DNA from 2 places in the Clostridium sp. CM038 genome. Region 2 is predicted to be linked to the other one. Evidence: predicted binding sites of a transcription regulator. Region 2 holds the regulator's gene; the other holds the start of a gene.
The links. The regulator Rex, encoded in region 2, represses fermentation and respiration genes when NADH is low (regulators of the CRP and FNR family bind a similar motif). The targets are predictions, from matches to a motif close to ATTGTTAANNNNTTAACAAT.
Positions count from the first base shown of each region.

Region 1: a site for Rex is predicted at 5,447-5,466, ahead of ACWJKS_RS06485 (glycerol dehydrogenase). Genes of this name have one in related genera too.

Region 1 covers NZ_CM143651.1:1,421,320-1,428,422, reverse strand. The annotation lists gene ACWJKS_RS06515 (ABC transporter ATP-binding protein/permease) at 1-568, shown strand, start outside; gene ACWJKS_RS06510 (manganese efflux pump) at 761-1,375, shown strand; gene ACWJKS_RS06505 ((Fe-S)-binding protein) at 1,600-2,253, opposite strand; gene ACWJKS_RS06500 (polymer-forming cytoskeletal protein) at 2,611-3,345, opposite strand; gene ACWJKS_RS06495 (YhbD family protein) at 3,402-4,022, opposite strand; gene ACWJKS_RS06490 (helix-turn-helix domain-containing protein) at 4,256-5,023, opposite strand; gene ACWJKS_RS06485 (glycerol dehydrogenase) at 5,543-6,634, shown strand; gene ACWJKS_RS06480 (hypothetical protein) at 6,753-7,103, opposite strand, start outside.
Region 2 covers NZ_CM143651.1:315,180-322,282, reverse strand. The annotation lists gene ACWJKS_RS01430 (3-hydroxybutyryl-CoA dehydrogenase) at 174-1,022, opposite strand; gene ACWJKS_RS01425 (electron transfer flavoprotein subunit alpha/FixB family protein) at 1,141-2,148, opposite strand; gene ACWJKS_RS01420 (electron transfer flavoprotein subunit beta/FixA family protein) at 2,169-2,951, opposite strand; gene ACWJKS_RS01415 (acyl-CoA dehydrogenase) at 2,966-4,105, opposite strand; gene ACWJKS_RS01410 (short-chain-enoyl-CoA hydratase) at 4,188-4,967, opposite strand; gene ACWJKS_RS01405 (redox-sensing transcriptional repressor Rex) at 5,161-5,799, opposite strand; gene abc-f (ribosomal protection-like ABC-F family protein) at 6,081-7,103, shown strand, end outside.

The DNA of each region.
Region 1 (7,103 bases), 1.1 Mb from region 2:
GGAAAGCCCTTCCTTAGTTTTATATTCTAGTAATACTAAAGACTTAGATGCAAGCCTCCAAAAATTAAATGATTCACAAGATAAATACAAATTTGAATTAACCGGTAAAACTATATCTTCGCAAGTTGATGGAGCAATGAAACAAGTGCGTTATGCACTTATGGGATTTTCCGGAATATCAATTCTTGTAGCAGCTCTAATGATATCAATAGTTGTTTATATTTCTGTACTTGAAAGAATTAAGGAAATAGGTATTCTCCGCGCCGTGGGCGCACGAAAAAAAGATATCTTGAATATTTTCGTTGCAGAATCATTTATTATTGGCGTCTTATCAGCGGGCATAGGATTACTATTTACTTTAGGTGCATCTAAACTCATCAATTCAGCAGTTTATGGTTTCTTAAAGAATATCTCTGCAAATGCTCCTTATATGGAAGTAGCTAAATTGCCACTTGCAGATGCTGGTTTAATTTTACTATTCTGCGTAGTTTTAAGTATGATTTCAGGCTTTTATCCATCCTTAAAGGCTTCAAAAATGGATCCGATAGACGCATTACGTAGTAGATAACACAAAAACTCATTGATTAGGATACTATAAATAGTATCCTAATTTTTTTATATATTAATACTACTCTCATTAGTTTTTCTCATCAGATATCCCTTTTTGATGTTATACACTTTTTCCATTGAAGATAATTCTTCACCTTATAAGGTTATAACCCATATATTAAAATGTAAATAATGAAAAGGGAGAACCTATATGTCATTAATTATATCAGCATTATCATTTAGCTTATCCTCTAACCTAGATAACGCTGTTGTAGGAATAGCTTACGGAATAAAGAAAGTAAAAATAGGTATAATTGCAAATCTTATAATAGCCATTGTAACATCCGTAGGAACACTTTTATCTATGTTAATTGGAGCATATATATCAAAATTTTTACCTCACTCAATAGCTAATGGTTTAGGTGCTATAGTTATTATTATATTGGGATTATATTTTATAATCCAAAGTATAGTAAATCTTTTAAATAAGACTAATTCAAAGGCACTTGCCTTGAAAAACATTAGTGAAATGATTGATTATGCTGAAGAATCAGATTTAGATAACTCTGGCGATATAAATATGAAAGAAGCTCTCATTGTAGCATTCGGATTAACCTTTAACAATTTAGGAACCGGAGTAGCTGCAAGTATAACCGGAGTAAATATTCAACTTACAGTCATATCTACATTTATATTAAGTATTCTTACAATTATATTTGGTGAGGCCGTAGGTAATCATGTATTAGGTGAAATTTTGGGCAAATACGCACCCTTATTTTCAGGTATATTGCTAATAATACTTGGTATTATTGAATTCGTTAATTAGCATTAACAAATTTACAAATATGGCTTTGTCAAATAAACTAACTTCAGTCAAGCTTAAATGACTTATATGTTTAGTATAATAAAATTTTGATAAAAGCGAATTCAGAAAACGTGCAGGTATTCCATTTGGCTTGTTTTGGGACTTATTGGAGATAAAAAAAGAAGGCATATAATTGCCCTCGTGAGTATACTTTAAAAATAGTACCTGTTGAAACTAAAAAATTTTTAATGTTCATTTATAAAATTATTAAGTTGCCCGTGCCAATCATCTGGTTCAAATGTCCCCGGTATTGTATCCTCTCCAAATAAAAGGTCTACTAAGTACCTCGGTTTCTTACCACCTATATACATTGATTTAGAACAAGAAACACAATAAACAACAACATCGCTAGCAGGCATCTCGTGAGCACGTTTTTTCATTTGCTCCTTAACCTGCTCCACAGAAAGAACACCATAAAAGCTATCTCCACAACAAGTACCATTTGTTCTCGTCTTTTCTGGTTCTACCAAATTGATATTCATTTTTTTCAATAGCACTCTTACTGCATTATGCACTCTTTCCTGATCTCGAGTAGGACATGGATCAAGTATAGTCATTTCCATTCCTTTATAATCTGGGAATGGGAATGTTTTTACCTCAGCTAATATCTCCCAAAGTGAAATTGTCGTTACTTCTTCATAAAGTTCCCTATACCGTCTATCACAACCAGCACAGACATTTATTATTTGTGTTCCATTTTCCAAATTAGGTTTATGATTACAACAAATTAAATATTCATCTATATCTCCTAACTCACTATTTAAAAAATCCAGTACTTTTTTCCCTAACTCTGGTTTATAAATCATTAATGCACATCCCGGTGCAAATACTCTTTTCATAACACTCGCCTACCAATCTTCTAAATTTTTTCAAAACTAATTTTCTAATCCTCGTCTATTGATTAACCCTACTACTGTTTCTTACTAATAATAAATTGTTCAACTAATAATTTTTCTAATCTATGGTTTATAATAACTATTTTGGGAATAGATTTTAAAGCCTCACTATAAGAAATCTCGACCAAAAAATATTTTGTTTAATTAATAATATATTTCTGATGATATATATAATCATATTTAGAAAAGCTAAACTCATAATTTCTCCTTTTATACTTTATGATAATATCCTATGATTATACAATAAATACATACTTTTAAACACCTTCAATAGATAATTAAGTTTTACTTTAATTACATTTATAGCTTCTTTACCTCTTTAACTATGGACGCATCGGAAATATTAATCTCTCCCTTATATTCTAAAAGCCCTATATTACAACCTTCACCTACCGTAATATTATCTCCTCTTACTATTTTTACATTGGTGTTTTGGATATATATATCATCCCCTTCTATTAGCTCTGTGGTTAACTCACTTCTTGAATTAAACATTTTATCAATTACTTTTCTAACCAAAGAATTGTCAAAAAAATTAATTTTTATTTCAATATGCTCGCCACCAATTTCTTTTACAATGCATTTCCCACCTAGTTTAACATTTACTTGTCCTGCATTTAATGATCCTTGTATTTTAAAACCACCACTAGCCTTAAAACATTCCGTTTCACAATTTTTCCCTATATTCACTGAGCCCGCTACACTAACTTCTTCTCCGTATAGGCTTCCTTCTATATGAGTTGATCCACTTATTTTTATGCTTTTGCTTTTTACATTTCCTACGATATGAGAGGATCCACTTATCTTTATATCTCCTACTTCTACATCACCTTCAATTTTTGCAGACCCGCTGATTTTTATACTTTCTGCTTTTAATTTACCTGCAACTTTTGATGAACCACTAGTTTTAAAGTCTATGCACTCTAAATCACCGTTAATTTTTCCTGACCCACTTATAATTACACTATTATATTTTCCACCACCTGAACTTCCTGAGCCGTTTATTTTTATATCATTATTATTCATCTTTTCCATATTAAACCTCCCATATTTTTCTATATTAAATCATCTCCTGCGGAGCTGAAATGTCGTTAAATTTTAATTTTAAGATCCTCGATGCACTGTGAAATATTAAGCCTTAATACTATTTTTGCATCTTTTTCTATATAAACCTCATTAGGAACAGTAATTAAAAAACATAGCGCCATCCCAAATTTTCTTAAAAAAATCATCTCGCAATTTTTACCTTCTAACGACTTATAATTTCCTTCTAAAGTCTCTATTATAAGTTTACTTTCTTCTAAAGATACATTACCAGATACTAAGCTCTTTTCTAATAGTGAAATATATAAGATTTTTTTAAAAGAAAATGTTTTTATTTCTCCATAGATGTTTTTATACATTGTTAATGTCTGCTTCGTAACAATCTTCTTTTTTAATAACTCGCTCTCATTTAAAAACACATCCGCTAACTGTGGTGAAAACATTTGTGCCAGGTCATCTAATGATGCATCCCCTTTCATATTAATAATTTTTTCTATTCTATCTAATATTTCCTCCCTTGGGAAATAGGTTTCTTGACCTGTATAGCTAGATTTTTTTATAAACCATTCTTCTGGTATAAGACTTTTCCTTTTCCATCTATACAACTGCCCATAGGAAACATTCGTGACTTCTAGCAACTCTTTTTTCGTTATTAACTCTTTATCCATATTGCCACTCCTTTTATGCTTTGAGGTTATTTAACAATATTGTTTTTTTATTATACATTTAGTGTAACATAACATTGTTACGTCGTAAATAATATTTGAAGTAATTATTTGTTTCCAGATACTCAAAAAATTAACCTGTATTCACATATATATTGCAAATACAGGCTAATTAATATTGTTGAAAAGATCTACTTATCATTATGTTAAACAAATTTTCTCCCTGAGTATCCTCCCTATAAAAACATTGTCATAAAATGTACAATAGGATCCCATAATTTTGGATACTCTTCTTTGATTAAATTTTCTATCTGCGCAGCTGTAATATTGGCAAAATTACCATTAGATGATGTATCAATAATAGTTCTCACCCCATTGGCACTACTTCCTATTGCTATATGTCCCCTTGCATAATTACCTATTGCTATTTCTGATGCAATTGAACAACCACCTACTGAATACATTCCAATGGATAACCCTCCAAGGGTAATTACTCCCATTGCTACTCCCCCTATGGCAATAGTACCAATGGCAATTCCCCCTAGAGCACCTAAAATACCTATAGCTATACTTGCTATACTTATCAGCCCTATCGCTACAACCCCAAAACTTAACATGCCTAGCGAAACTATTCCTAATGATATTAATCCCCTCGAAATATTTCCCATTGCAATTATTCCTTTTGCTTCATAAATTCCTAGTCCAATATTAATATGAACTAATGGAATTCCAAAAATTTTTCTCTTGCTTTTATATTCATAATGGAACCTTCTATTAATGACTTTTGTTATCTCTTCTACTTTTTCATGATCTCCTTTTAGTAAAACGTCTAAACTTATTCCATATAATTCACTTAGCATTATTAAATTATTAGTATCAGGATTTGATTGACCTGACTCCCATTTTGAAACAGCCTGTCTCGATATTCCTATTCTATCAGCTAACTCTTCCTGAGAAAATCCTTTCTCTTTTCTTGATTTTCGTAGTCTTTCTGAAAAATTCACTATTAACACCTCCATATCCATCCTACGAAAATAGTTATAAAAAAGCTACCAACTCCAGCTTTCTTATTGTCAACTACTGGTTGCACTTATCTATTTTACTGAGATTCTACTTTATTTTCATTATTAAACAAACTAAAAATGCCCACTCATTTTCTAATCGCCTTTCATCATTATAAGATTTTTAGCTATTTATTACAATCAGCAATTACATTGATTTTTATAGCAATAAACCTGAAATTTAATGCAAAAAAATAACACCGGTATCTATCCGGTGTTATTTGTAAATATCTATTTTATAGGGGGATCCTATTCATTAATACTAGTCCTATTATGTGACAGTAACATGACAAATATGATAATAATTTATGAACAATACTATATTGCATTAAAAAATCGGTAGTTTATACTAATTCTTTACATCATTATGTTAATTTTTTAACCAGCTTCATAGAAAGACCCGTATTTTGATGTTAAAATATATATGAACAATAATGCCACTAAACAATAGGAGTTGGAAAAATGCTAAAGACAATAATATCACCTGGAAAATATATTCAAGGAAATGGAGAATTAAGAAACTTAAACGAACATACAAAAAACTTAGGAAAATCATTTTATATAATTGCAAGTTCTAATGGCATCAAGAGAAACCAACCAATTATAGATAAAAGCTTTAAAGGGACAGACGTTAAACTTACATTTCAAAAATTTAATGGAGAATGTTGCAACAGCGAAATAGATAGATTAAGAGAAGACGTAAAAACTAATAATTGCGATGTCATTATAGGAATAGGCGGAGGTAAAATATTTGATACTGCTAAGGCTGTAGCTTACTATGAAAATCTACCCGTGGTAATAGTACCAACTATTGCTTCAACAGATGCTCCTTGCAGTTCACTCTCCGTTATATATACAGAAGAAGGCAGTTTCAGCAAATATTTATTTTTACCAAATAGTCCAAATGTAGTTTTAGTTGGTACAGGAATAGTAGCTAAGGCCCCAGCTCGATTATTAGTAGCAGGCATAGGAGATGCATTAGCGACATATTTTGAAGCAAGAGCTTGCAAGCAATCTAATGCATCAAATATGAGTGGCGGTAAAATTACCAAAGCTGCTTATGCCTTAGCAGAGCTTTGTTATAATACTTTATTAGAAGATAGTATTAAAGCCAAAGTAGCGGTAGAAATAGGAGTTTGTACTCCAGCAGTTGAAAATATAATAGAGGCTAACACATACTTAAGTGGTATAGGCTTTGAGAGTGGTGGGCTAGCAGCTGCTCATGCAATTCATAATGGTTTCACAGTTCTTGAGGAATGTCATCACTTATATCATGGAGAAAAAGTAGCCTTTGGATTACTAGCTCAATTAGTTTTAGAAAATAGCCCACAAGAAGAACTCGATGATGTTATAGGCATTTGTATTGATTTAGGATTGCCTGTTACTTTAGAAGAAATGGGAATCAAAGAAATAAAAGAAGAAGATATAAGAAGGGTCGCTGAAACTTCCTGCGCAGTGGGAGAAACTATTCATAATATGCCATTTGCGGTTACTGTAGATGATGTATATGCAGCTATACTTGGAGCAGACGCATTGGGAAGACTTTATAACTAACTATTGATATGGGGCATATTATATATATAATATGTCCCATATCAATAGTTGGCAATGAAACAGGCACTTTTTATTGATTATTATAAAGCTATGTTAACAATATTTATGAACTAAACATTCAATTTACAAGCTTCAAAAATAATGGTAATAGTGACATAAGAGGGATAAATGTTGCTGGGAACCCCTTATACCATTTCTTATTATATATAAAACAAACTATAATCCAATTTATTGCACATCCTAAAAATATTAAACATGCCCCATAAAATACAAAATTAGAATCATTACTTACTTTATATATGCCTGAAAGTAGTATTGTATAAAATAAAAAATCCCCTAACCCTTTTGTTGGTATTGGATTATTATTTTTAAATGACTTACCATATACTATTAATTTTGACATTAAATTTTTATTTGACATAACTTTAGCATTTGTAGTTTTTGAACCGATTTTCATAAAACTGATTAT
Region 2 (7,103 bases):
TATATTCTTTTATACGTTTATACTTAGTTGTTTATACCAACTTTTGTCATTTTTCTGTTGCATTGTTAATGATATATCATTAACAATGCAAAGTCAACATTAAAACAAGAGCATTACAACCCTCTACAAGTTGTAATGCTCTCTAAATTCATTGTTCATATTAAAATAATATCTTATTTCGAATAATCAAATATTCCCTTTTTAGTTTTTCTTCCTAGCAATCCGCCTCTAACATATTTTCTTAAAAGACTATGAGCTCTGTACTTATTGTCTCCTGTTTCAGTATATAAAACATCCATGATAGCAAGACATACATCAAGACCTATAAGGTCTCCTAGTGCTAGAGGTCCCATTGGATGATTAGCGCCAAGTTTCATTGCTTTATCGATATCTTCTGCAGATGCAACACCTTCTGCAAGTATTCCTACAGCTTCGTTAATCATTGGTATTAATATTCTGTTTACAACAAATCCAGGAGCTTCAGCAACTTCTACTGGATCCTTACCGATAGCAATTGCAATTTCTTTAACTGCATCGAAAGTTTCAGTGGACGTACCCATTCCTTTAATTATTTCTACAAGCTTCATCATTGGAGCTGGATTAAAGAAATGCATTCCTATAACTTTGTCAGGTCTATTTGTAGCAGCTCCTACTTCAGTTATAGACAGTGATGATGTATTTGATGATAATATAGTTTCCGGCTTACATATTCTGTCAAGTTCTGCAAAAATTTCTTTCTTTATTTTCATAATTTCTACAGCTGCTTCAACTACTAAATCACAGTCTGCTGCTAATTCCATATCAGTAGTTCCTGTAATTCTTGAAAGTATTTCTTCCATTTGTGCTTCAGTAATTTTTTCTTTTTTAACTAATCTTTCTAAATTCTTTTTAATTGTAACAAGTCCTCTATCAACAAATTCATCTTTAATATCTCTCATTATTACTTCGCAACCACTTACTGCGAATGTTTGAACAATACCCGCTCCCATAGTTCCAGCTCCAAGTACAAAAATCTTTTTCATAATAACACACTCCTTTTATTTTTTTAAAAACTAAAAGTAATAAATATTTTTAAAACTTACTCTAATGCTAAATTTCAGCATTAGAGCAAGTTCATTTAAATACTACTTTAAAATCTAATTATTTGTTTCTTAATGTATTAATCTGAGCTATCATTTCTGGAATAACTTTTATGAAATCTCCAGCGATTGCTACATCAGCAGCTTTCATGATTGGCGCTGTTGCATCTTTGTTTATAGCTATTATGAAATCAGAATCTTGCATACCAGCTAAATGCTGAATTGCTCCTGAAATACCGCAAGCTATGTATACAGTTGGTCTTACAGTTTTTCCTGTTTGACCTACTTGAACTGCTTTATCTATCCAACCATTCTCAACTGCAGCTCTTGATGCTCCAACAACTCCACCTATGGTAACTGCAAGTTTTTCAAGTAACGCGAAGTTTTCTTTACTTCCAACTCCACGACCACCAGATACTATAATGTTAGCTTCTCCGATATCCGCTAAAACTGAAGCAACTTTTACAACGTCTACTGTTTTAGTTCTGATATCTGATTCTTCTAAGTTTACAGTTATTTTTTCAACTGGGCAGCTTCTTTTTTCATCTCTAGCTAATTTTTCAAAAACTCCTGGTCTAATAGTAGCCATTTGTGGTCTATGTTCTCCACAAACTATTGTAGCCATTAAGTTTCCTCCAAATGCTGGTCTTGTCATCATTAGATTGTTGTTTTCTGTATCTATATCTAATGAAGTGCAATCAGCAGTAAGTCCTGTTGAAAGTCTTGCGGATACTCTTGGTCCTAAATCTCTTCCTAAATAACTTGCTCCTACAAATATAATTTCTGGTTTTCTTTCATTTGCAAGATCACATATTACTTTTGTATATGCATCAGTTGTAAAGTGGCCCAATAATGGATGACTAGCAACTATTACTTTGTCAGCGCCATATGCTACTAATTCTTTAACCATATCATCCGTTTTATCTCCAAGTAATACAGCTGTTAATTCTTCTCCTAATTTATCTGCTATTTCACGTCCCTTACCTAAAAGTTCAAATGAAATCTTTTGAAGTTCTCCGTCTCTTTGCTCAGCAAAGACCCATACGCCCTTGTACTCTTCTATATTCATAACTTAATCCTCCCTGCTTCTTAGATAAAGTGATTTTCTTTTAATTTTGAAACTACATATAAAGCAGCTTCATTAGCTGGTAATTGTATTAATTCGCCTTTTCCCTTAGCTTCTTTGGTCATAGACTTTTTAACCTTTGTTGGTGAACCTTTAAGACCGAGAACAGCTATGTCTGCTCCGATATCTGCTGCATTCCAAACTTTTACTTCTTTATTTTGGAACATTTCAAAAATGCTTTTTATGTTCATATATCTTGGCTCATTCAACTCTTTTATTGCTGTTAAAAGAACAGGAGTCTTAACTTCTATATCTTCATATCCGTCTTCCCAAGCTCTTCTAACTTTTAATCCACCCTTAATTACATCAACTTTTTCAACATATGTTATTTGAGCAAGATTTAAATGTTCTGCTATTTCAGGTCCAACTTGCGCTGTATCTCCGTCTATAGCTTGTCTGCCTGCAAACACTACGTCATAATCTAATTTCTTTAAAGTCGCTGCAAGTGCATGAGATGTAGCTAATGTATCTGCTCCTGCGAATGCTCTGTCAGATACTAATATTGCTTCATCAGCTCCCATAGCTAAAGCTTCTCTCAAAGCTTTTTCTGCTTGTGGGGGTCCCATGCTTATTACTGTTACATGTGCACCATGTTCATCTTTTAATCTTAAAGATTCTTCCAGTGCATTTTTATCATCTGGATTTATTATTGATGGAACGCCTTCTCTTATAAGTGTTCCTGTTTTAGGATCTATTTTAACTTCGTTTGTATCTGGAACTTGTTTTAAACATACAACTATATTCATTCCTTAATCTCCTCCTACTTTAATAAATTTCCAGCTATAACCATTCTTTGAACTTCTGAAGTTCCTTCATATATCTCAGTTATCTTAGCATCTCTCATCATTCTTTCTAATGGATATTCTTTAGTATATCCATATCCTCCGAAGATTTGAACAGCTTTAGTTGTAACTTCCATAGCTGTTTCTGACGCAAATAATTTTGCTCTAGCAGCTTCTACTGTATATGGTAAACCATTATCTTTATTCCATGCTGCTTTATATATTAAAAGTTTAGAAGCCTCAATTTTAACATCAAGTTCTGCAACCATCCATTGTAAACCTTGGAATGCTGAAAGTGGTTTTCCAAATTGTTTTCTTTCTTTCATGTATTTAGTAGCTTCATTGAGTGCGCCTTCTGCAATTCCTAGGGCTTGAGCCGCTACTCCGATTCTTCCTCCATCAAGGGTTTTCATTGCGATACCGAACCCTCTTCCTTCTTTTCCAAGCATGTTTTCTTTAGGAACTATGCAGTTTTCAAATACAAGTTCTGTAGTTGATGATGCTCTTATTCCTAATTTATCTTCGTGTTTACCAATTGAGAATCCTGGAAACTCTTTTTCAACTATGAAAGCAGTGATTCCTTTTGTTCCCTTAGTTTTATCAGTCATTGCAAAAACTACAAATGTATCTGCTACTCCACCGTTTGTGATAAATATTTTTGAACCATTTAATATATAGTTATCACCATCTAAAGTTGCTGTAGTTTGTTGACCTGACGCATCTGTTCCTGCATTAGGTTCAGTTAGTCCAAAAGCTCCTAGTTTTTCACCTTTTGCAAGTGGAACTAAATATTTCATTTTTTGTTCTTCTGTACCGAAAGCATCTATTGGGCCAGCACATAATGAAGTATGAGCTGATAGTATAACTCCTGTAGTTGCACATGCTTTTGATAGTTCTTCAACAGCCATAATGTATGATACATTATTTCCGCCTGCTCCACCGTATTTAGTAGCAATTGGGATACCCATCATATGGTATCTAGCCATTTTCTCTACAGTTTCGCTAGGAAATCTTTCTGTCACGTCTATTTCCGCAGCTAAAGGTTTAACTTCGTTTAATGCGAACTCACTTACCATCTGTTTTACAAATTCTTGTTCTTTTGTCAATGCAAAATTCATGAACTTTCCTCCTCACTATTCTCTGAGACAAATAATAATCTTTAATTGTTATCTGCCTATTCTTTTTACAGAATACTTTTTATTACTTATTTTTAAAGCATTTTTCTGTTTTTTCAATAAATGCTGTCATTCCATTTTTTTGATCTTCAGTCGCATAACATTCTCCGAATATCTCTGATTCGTATGAAAGCGCTGAATCTATATCTATTTGTATTCCCTTATTGATTGCTGCCTTACAAAAGCTTACAGCAATAGGTGCTTGTCCTGCAATTGTATTTGCTAGTGCTTTAGCTTCTGATAATAAATTTTCTGGATCAACTACTTTATTTACAAGTCCAATTCTTAATGCCTCTTCCGCATTAATAATCTTTGCTGTATAAATTAGTTCTTTAGCCATTCCAAGTCCTACAAGTCTAGGAAGTCTTTGCGTACCTCCAAAGCCAGGAGTTATTCCAAGACCTACCTCAGGTTGTCCAAATTTTGCTTTTGAAGAAGCGATTCTAATATCACAAGCCATAGAAAGTTCACATCCTCCACCTAGCGCAAAACCGTTTACTGCAGCTATTATAGGTTTTTCTAAAGTTTCTAGTTTTCTGAAAACTTTATTCCCTAGATTTCCAAATTTCCTTCCACCCATAACATTAAGATCTTTCATTTCGGTGATGTCAGCCCCTGCTACGAAAGCTTTTCCTTCTCCTGTTAAGATCACTGCGTAGATTTTATCATCTTCAGCAATTTCATCTATTGCTAAATCTAGCTCTTTTAATGTTTCTGTATTTAATGCATTTAGAGCCTTTGGTCTACTAATTGTAAGTATTGCGACTTTGTCTTCTTTTTGAAGAACAATATTCTTGTATTCCATAACAATCAACTCCTTACGAATTAATCCATTCATTAAATATTTGTTAATAATATAACAAATAAACCTAAATGTAATTGAAGCCCTTCGCCTCAATTACATTATATCTCTTTATAGTAATTATTTCAACAAGAAATATTCATAATCTTTTAAATTAATCTTGTTGATTTCATAAACTTTATAAACTTTGTAAATTTTATGAATATGATTTGTCATTCATTAAACAACTAAGTGTTAGCAAGCTCTCACTTAAATGGACATTCTCCACAATTGTTTCTACAGGCACCTCTAAATCCACAGGTGCAAAATTCCATATACCTTTAACCCCATTTGCTACCATTATGTCACTAACTTTTTGAGCACTAATATGTGGAACACATATTACGCCAATATCTATTGGTGTCGCTTTAAGGAAACGCGCTAATTCATCTAAGTCTATTACTTCAACATCTCTAATTTTTAATCCTATAAGCTTTGGGTTAACATCAAAAATACCCGCCAAGTTAAATGATAGCTTTTCAAAATTAGTATAATTGGCAATAGCTTGCCCGATATTCCCCGCGCCTACTATTACCATCTTATATTCTTTTGAGAGTCCTAGTATTCCACTAATTTCATTCAACAATTCTTTAACATTATATCCGTATCCCTGTTGTCCAAAATCTCCAAAACAATTTAAGTCTTGTCTAATTTGAGATGCTGTAAACCCAATCTTTTCGCCCAATTCTTTCGAGGATATCCTATCTACATCATTTCTTAAAAGTTCTTTTAAATATCTATGGTATTTAGGCAATCTTTTAATAACTGCCATTGATATATTCTTTTTTCTTTCCACAATATACACTCCTCTACGAATATCATAAATTACATACTATCTATACTAACACACTATTATAAATTAAAACTACTTTTGCTATAAATTTAGTAGTTATTGTGAAATTATTACCATTATATATATATATATACTATTATTAAAAATTAATCTATATATATTTCTTTTTTACTACAAAAAATTAAATATAAATAGTACAATAATATATGAAGCAACTTTAATTAATATTTATAACTAATTAAGTTGAATTTTTTTAATACTACATAACAGGGAAGGTGAAAACAATGATAGTTTTAAGTTGCAAGGATATTCACAAAAGTTACGGCATAGATGTTATTTTAGACAAAATAACTTTAAGTATAAATGAAGGTGAAAAGATTGGATTTATTGGTGCTAATGGGGCAGGTAAATCTACGCTTTTTAAAATACTCACATCACAATTGGATTATGATAATGGTGAGCTATTTATAGATAAAAATAAAAAAGTTGGTTATCTATCTCAAAATCTTGAATTAACTTTAAGTAATACTATATATGAAGAAACTCTTTTAGTATTCCACGATCTATTAGGCCTCGAAAAAAGACTTAACAATTTAGAATCAAAAATGAATGAACCTTATGATACTTCCAAAGAAGAATATAATAATAGAATAATAAAAGAATATACATTAATCTGTGAACTTTACAATAACAGGGGCGGCTACACATATAAAGCTGAAATTAATAAGGTTCTCAAAGGTCTTGGCTTTATGGAAGAAGATTATAATAAGCCAATAAACATACTAAGTGGAGGTCAAAAGACTAGAGTTGCACTATGCAAATTATTACTTAAAAATCCCGATATTCTTTTATTAGATGAACCTACTAACCACCTAGACTTAGATGCTATAGAATGGTTAGAAGATTATTTGAAATCTTATAAAGGAACTATTTTTATAATATCCCACGATAGATTCTTTTTAGATGCTATTACCAATAAAACTTTTGAACTTACTAACGGTCATGTAGATTCTTATAATGGAAATTATACAAATTTTATTGATTTAAAGAAAAAAAATTATGAAGTTCAATTAAAAGCATACAATTTGCAACGCTCAGAAATAAAAAGGCAAGAGGACATCATAACTAGATATAGATCCTTTAATAGAGAAAAAAGTGTAAGAGCTGCAGAGAGCAGACAAAAATCCTTAGATAAACTCGACCGGGTTGATTCCCCCGACACAGCTCCTAGGGAAACTAAAATCAAATTTGAAACAGAAATTAAAAGCGGAAATGACGTTCTCCATGCAGAAAATTTATCAAAACGA